Regions from separate parts of the Gottfriedia sp. OAE603 genome, predicted to be linked through region 2. Evidence: riboswitches for the same ligand, from Rfam matches in the RefSeq annotation. Region 2 holds a riboswitch; the other holds the start of a gene.
What was found. Region 2 has a riboswitch for FMN ahead of ribD (bifunctional diaminohydroxyphosphoribosylaminopyrimidine deaminase/5-amino-6-(5-phosphoribosylamino)uracil reductase RibD). Riboswitches for the same ligand answer to the same signal wherever they lie in the genome.

Region 1: another riboswitch for FMN. It lies ahead of ABID96_RS12115 (ECF transporter S component); the one in region 2 lies ahead of ribD (bifunctional diaminohydroxyphosphoribosylaminopyrimidine deaminase/5-amino-6-(5-phosphoribosylamino)uracil reductase RibD).

Annotation. Positions count from the first base shown of each region.
Region 1 covers NZ_JBEUNN010000001.1:2,403,821-2,407,246, reverse strand. The annotation lists gene ABID96_RS12125 (response regulator transcription factor) at 1-212, shown strand, start outside; gene ABID96_RS12120 (phosphotransferase) at 335-1,240, shown strand; FMN riboswitch at 1,320-1,455, shown strand; gene ABID96_RS12115 (ECF transporter S component) at 1,687-2,259, shown strand; gene ABID96_RS12110 (ferredoxin) at 2,802-3,050, opposite strand; gene ABID96_RS12105 (YpbB family protein) at 3,369-3,426, shown strand, end outside.
Region 2 covers NZ_JBEUNN010000001.1:696,876-700,301, forward strand. The annotation lists gene ABID96_RS03510 (APC family permease) at 1-1,210, shown strand, start outside; FMN riboswitch at 1,418-1,571, shown strand; gene ribD (bifunctional diaminohydroxyphosphoribosylaminopyrimidine deaminase/5-amino-6-(5-phosphoribosylamino)uracil reductase RibD) at 1,810-2,895, shown strand; gene ribE (riboflavin synthase) at 2,897-3,426, shown strand, end outside.

The DNA of each region.
Region 1 (3,426 bases), 1.7 Mb from region 2:
GACAGGATATTGTTGTAACCCGTTCTGAATTAGTAAAAATAGTATGGAGTTACGAACATGTTGACGATGATCGAATGGTTGATACTCATTTAAATCGATTAAGAAAAAAATTAAAGCAATATGAAATGAATTTAAGTATAAAAACTGTTTGGGGAATTGGTTATAAACTCCAACTCGAAAACTTTAAACCACATTTACAATTTTCAAATTAATGGTCTGTTTATAGGAACTTTTCATAGAATCATTCACTTAGTATTATTAGAGTAAGTGATATGATATGAAAAGTTCTATTTTTATGTTAAGAGAGCAAATACTAAAATAGGAGGTGACAATTTTGGCAAATGTATGGGATCCAACAAATGTAATTCAAAGTGATGTTGTCAAACAAATACTAAATGAACAATTTCCAAACTTAGCAATCAAAAGTATTGAACAGATTGGCGAAGGCTTTGATAATACAGTATATATCCTTAACGACGAAATCCTTTTAAGGTTTCCAAGAAGAGAGATTGCAGTAGCCATATTAGAGGTTGAAAAACAGCTGCTACCTTTCATAAAAGATTATATTAGTTTTCAAACGACCATCCCGTTCATATTCGGGCAACCTTCTGAAAAATATCCTTGGCCATTTTTAGGATATAATGTCATAAAAGGCAAACCACCGATGCGATTAAACAGGCAAGAACGAATTAACATGATCGAGCCATTAGCAAAAATCCTTAAACAAATACATTCAATTCCACTTTCTACATTTTCTCATTTAAAATTACCTCATGATGAGTTAAAAAGGTTAGATATTAAATATAGAAAACCTCAATTTTTAAAATATGTAGAAGATGCAATCAAACAAAAATTACTTCCAAATGAAATGATGATCAATCAATATATAGCCAATTTACAAGAAATTATTCCAAAAAATCCTTTGGTTTTAGTGCATGGTGATTTGCATTTCAAAAATATGATTGTGAATGATGACAATGCTTTAGAAGGTATAATTGATTGGGGAGATGCTCATATTGGTCAACGTGAACTAGATTTATCAATTGTATTTAGTATCATTCCAAGTGATAAAAGAGACAGTTTTTATGAGATTTACGGAAATATTTCAAGTGAGTCAAAGCTGCTAGCGCAATTTAAATCGATCTATACAACAGTCATCTTAATATTGTTTGCAAACGAAAATCATGATGAGGAAATGGTAAGTTTTTGTCAGGATAACTTAATTAATGCATTAACTTAAATATGCAAAATAGGGAAAAACTTTTTTTATTTACAAACTGTATTTAATTTAGTAACATTAAGTTGTAATTTAATATTCGATCTATCTTCGGGGCGGGGTGAAATTCCCCACCGGCGGTGATTAAGCTTAGCTTATAAGCCCGCGAGCCTGTAATTTGGGCAGGATCTAGTGCGATTCTAGAGCCGACAGTATAGTCTGGATGGGAGAAGATGGAGGTTCGCAAGTTCAAAAAATTTACCTTTTTGAACGCTTATTTGGCGTACTGAAATTTCTCCCCTATCATTTATGTATAGGGGATTTTGTATTTCTAAGTGATTTTTGCCGACATTTAGCTTTTATTGATTCTTATTTTTTAACAATTAAATAAATTCGCATAATCACACTTGTCTAAGTAAGCGAACCTTTCATTTTTCTTGGTATGATCGGGAAAAAGGAGAGAGGTAATTATGCAACAACGTAACAACAAAGTTTTAAAAATGGTAGTGGTGGCAATGCTGAGCAGTATTTCATATTTATTGATGTTGTTAGATTTTCCACTTCCAACATTTCCAGTATGGCTACAAATTGATTTTAGTGAGGTACCAGCATTAATTGGTGCAATTATTTTTGGACCAGTTGCAGGGGTTTTAGTAGAATTAATCAAAAACATCCTTCATTATATTATTGTGGGAAGCATGACTGGCGTACCGATTGGGGAGTTTGCAAACTTCAGTGCGGGGGTATTATATATTTTACCTGCGTCATATTTCTTTAGAAAGTATCGTTCAATTAAAGGTTTAACTTTAGGATTAGTCATTGGAACAGTTGTGATGACAGGGATCTTAAGTGTTTTAAATTATTTTGTTTTATTACCTGCTTATGCTTATTTTATGAATTTTAGTTTACCGAATGAGGTAATTGTTACTGCGATTATGCCGTTTAATGCATTAAAAGGGTTACTAATTATGATTCTTACATTAGTACTATTCCCTAAATTAATCGTGTGGTTAAATCAAAGAGTCAATGCTCATAACGTATAAATAGATGAAAGTACCTACATAATTTGTAGGTACTTTTTTTATGTTCTGTAAAAAGAAGCGTGTTGAATTACACTCCAGGATGCTCACTTTCCATGGGGAGGGCGCTGAGCCTCTTGGCACAGGATGTGGGTTATGTATGCGTTACGACAGGACGTCGTGGTTTTAGCATGCCTTCCTATCGCGTCTGTTGGGTCTCAGCCTTCCCGCATTTCCCATAGGAGTCGCGAGCACCTTCCGTTCCAATCAACTTGTTAAAATGAAAATAGAATCAGATCAAAGGGCATGGATGCAACTTATTATAATTAAAAACGAACTTTCCATAAGTGCATATATTCAACTTCTTAAAATAAAAACAGAATCTTTTTTAGTCAAGCTGACTCGCAACTCTTACAAGTGCTAAGCAAGGCTCGATTAATAATATCTACTTTAACCATATATACAAATAACAATCTTTTAATACAGGTATTTATAAATCAACATTAAACAGTAAGTATTTTTAAGAGAAAATAAAAAAACGACGATTTACATCGTCGTTGTTTTTACTATTCGAATTTTAAAGCATCGCCATCGAATGATTCGTCAGCTACTTTAATTGAGTCTGTTGGACATCCTTCAAATGCGTCCATCATGTCATCTAATAACACGTCTGGAATTTCAACAATACCTTGGTTATCATCTAAAGTAACGTATGCAATCCCCTCATCATCATAGTCATAGATATCTGGTGCAGCAGCGCCACATGCGCCACAAGCGATACAAGTGTCTTTATCAACGATTGTATATTTTGCCATTGTGTTGACCTCCCAAATTATTCCCTGTTTTAATTACAGATACTATTTTTGTAATGTACCTGTAAATATTTTAAAACGGTTTCCGAAACTTTTCAATATAATTGTAACAGGTTTTGCAAAAATAGAGAAATGAAGATTAAAAAGATAAAATAATTAAGTATTTTTATCATATTAAAATGGTTCGGATATTGATACATATGATAAGCTAGAAGAAATTAAAACTATCATTACAAATAGTCTTGAATATTTTATACTAAAATTTTGTCACGCATAAAAATATTCAAATATATTATACAATTTTTGTTCGAGAGGATTAGGATGAATAAATTAACGATACTAGAAGAAGTCGTATTATTTTTAATCAATCGATATAATA
Region 2 (3,426 bases):
TTCGGGTATCATTATATTACCTCCAGCAGTTTTTGATACAGCTGGAAATTACGCAATTTTTGCTTGGATGATTATGTTAGGTTTGAGTATGCTATTTGCTCATATGTTTGGAAAACTAAGCTTGATGATCCCTGGAGATTCAGGCGTACCTTTAGCAGTTGAAAGAGCGTTTGGGACCCAAATAAAGAATTTATCAGCCATTTTCTTTTTACTTGCAGTTTGTTTCGGACCAGTAGCTGTGTTAGGAACTGCAGGACATTATTTACAGCTACTTACTTCACAATCACTGTTTCATGAAAAATGGTTAGCACTCGGACTTTTATGTTTTGTGTATTTAATCTTAACAAGAAACATTACCGATGTTGGTAAATTTGCATTTATCATGTCCACGTTTATTGTTGTAACTTTATTAGTCGGAAGCTTGCACACATTATTTACAGTAGAAGGAAATATCACATTATCGAATCCGATTACTGTTTCTGATTTTGGTCAAAGCTTACTTCTGTTATTTTGGGCACTAATTGGGTGGGAAGTCATTGGTAGTTATTCCTTAGAAGTAAAAACACCTGAACGGACCATTCCAAAAGCAGTTGCTTTAAGCTTTTCAATTATTGCAGTTGTCAGTCTAACGGTTGCACTCGCTTTCCAATGGATTCACTCGGATTCAAAAAGTGCAGCAAATCAATCGTTGGCGCCATTACTTGAAAGCTTATTTGGCAATTGGGCGACTCCAATCATATCAACTATAACAATCGCACTCTGTATTAGCACTGTCTTACTTGTTATAGGAGCAGTATCAAGATTGATTTCGGATCAAGCTAAAAACGGATTGTTGCCATCATGGTTATCGTACAAAAATAAAAATAACGTTGCTACCCGTGGCTTACTTAGCTTGTTTTGTATTCATATTATTGTGTTTACATTATTCTTTTTGAACATTATTTCCATTCAGCAGCTAGTTGCAATTGCGAATGCTTTCTTCTTATGTAACGCTTTACTTGGCGTCTTAGCATGTATGCGTATTTTTGATTCATTATGGCTAAAAATAGGGTCAGCTATTCTAGCGATTTGTTTTTTTAGTATATTATTATTTTCGTCAATTTATATTTTATTAGCAATTGTAGTAGTAGCAGTCTATTTTGGTTGGCTGCAAAAAAAGGAGTCAATCAAGGAGCAAAAAATGTTTAGTCAGGTTGGAAATGACTTATAAGAAGTGCTGAATTGACAAAAAAATGATAAGTAATGTATAGAAAAGATCACCAATTTTAGGTGATCTTTTTCTTTTTTTATCTCAGAATTTTACTAGAAAAATATAGGAATTCACTAATATTTTGCTATTTCTTTGATAAAACTTGAAATCTATAATACTTTACTTTGAATAATTTGCTAGTTATAATGAAACAAATTTGATAATTAGTGTGTCCTTCGGGGTCGGGTGAGAGTCCCAACCGGCGGTGTTGTATAAAATTATTTTTATACTAAGCCCGTGAGCTGCATATGTTTTTTTATATGTTTGCTGATCTAGTTAGAATCTAGAGCCGACAGTATAGTCTGGATGGGAGAAGGATGGAGTGCATATATCAATACGAGTTTGATTTTTTTCAAATTATCGTTTGATATAGGCTTAGTTTGTTGTGTTTTTTAATCAATTGCACAACAATAAATGCGTAACAATCATGTAAATTTTATGAATTGTTTCCGCGTTTATTTAAGTATGCTTCCTTTCTTAAACATCTAAAGCCCCTTAAGTACATTCTTAAGGGGCTTTTTCACTTTTTCAAATTAATTTGAATTAGAGGGTGTGATAAGTTGGATCAACTATTTATGAAATTAGCTATTGAACTTGCAAACTCAACAATTGGGCAAACAAGTCCTAATCCACCAGTGGGAGCTGTAGTTGTAAAAGACGGTTCTGTTGTTGGCGTAGGGTGTCATGTAAAAGCAGGTGAACCACATGCTGAGGTTCATGCTTTACATATGGCTGGAACAAAATCGATAGGCTCAACCGTGTATGTAACATTAGAGCCATGCAGTCATCATGGTAGAACGCCACCATGTGCCGATTTATTAATTGAGAAAAAGGTTAAAAGAGTCGTCATAGCAGTGCAAGATGACAATCCCAAAGTTAGTGGAAAAGGATTTTCAAAGTTGAAACAAGCTGGTATAGAGGTCGAGGTCGGAGTTTGTCATGAGGAAGCAAAGAATTTATATAAAGGCTTCTTTACATTTATAAACAAAAAAAGACCGCATATTACTTTAAAAGCAGCGCTTAGCTTAGACGGAAAACTTTCCACATACTCAGGAGACAGTAAATGGATTACTGGTGCAAAAGCTAGAGAAAAAGTGCATGAGGAACGTCGAATACATGATTGTATATTAGTAGGTGTTGGAACTGTTCTTCATGATAATCCATCTTTAACAGTACGATTGGAAGAAGAAACTAGACAACCTGTTCGAGTCATTTTAGATTCGAGTTTAAGAACGCCAATTGATTCGAAAATAGCAAATACGATTGATGCTAAAACAATTATTTTTGTTGGTAATCAAATAACCGAAAAAGAATTGATTCCTTATCAAGAAAAAGGAATTGAAATGATAAAAACAAGTGAATCAAAAGTTAAGGTACGAGAAGTCATTTCTCTTTTAGCAGAAATGGGCTACCATTCGGTTTATGTAGAGGGTGGTAGTAAGATTCATACCTCATTCATAGAAGAAAACTTATTTGACGAACTAATATTATATTATGCACCTAAACTAATTGGTGGGATCCATAATGGTAATCTATTAAATGGTTTAGGTAATGAAATGATGAAGAATGTTCTCAATTTAACATTATTATCGGTTGAAACAATTGGAACTGATATTCGAATGCATCTTCAAAACGAGGTGAATTAACTTGTTTACTGGAATTGTAGAGGAAATTGGAACAGTCAAAAATACGGTCAATAAAGGACAAACACTAGTCCTAACAATACAAGCAAAAAAAATTCTAGAAGATGTTCATTTAGGGGATAGTATTTCGATCAACGGAGTCTGTCTGACAGTAACAAATTTTACGAAAGATGAATTTACAGTAGATGTTATGCCAGAAACCTATCAATCTACTAATCTAAAAATGTTATCAAATCATCATAAAGTGAATTTAGAACGAGCAATGGCTGCAAATGGAAGGTTTGGTGGACATATTGTTTCAGGACATATTGACGTAACCGGTGAAATTATTGCGATTAAACCTCTTGAAAATGCAGTTACTTATAAAATAAACATTCCAATGAGCTATTCAAAATATTGTTTACCAAAAGGGAGTATCACCATTGATGGTACAAGTTTAACAATATTTAAAGTTGAAAATGAAGTGATTACCATATCACTGATTCCTCATACTCGTTCTAATACAATATTGGGCAGTAAAAACGTAGGTGATAC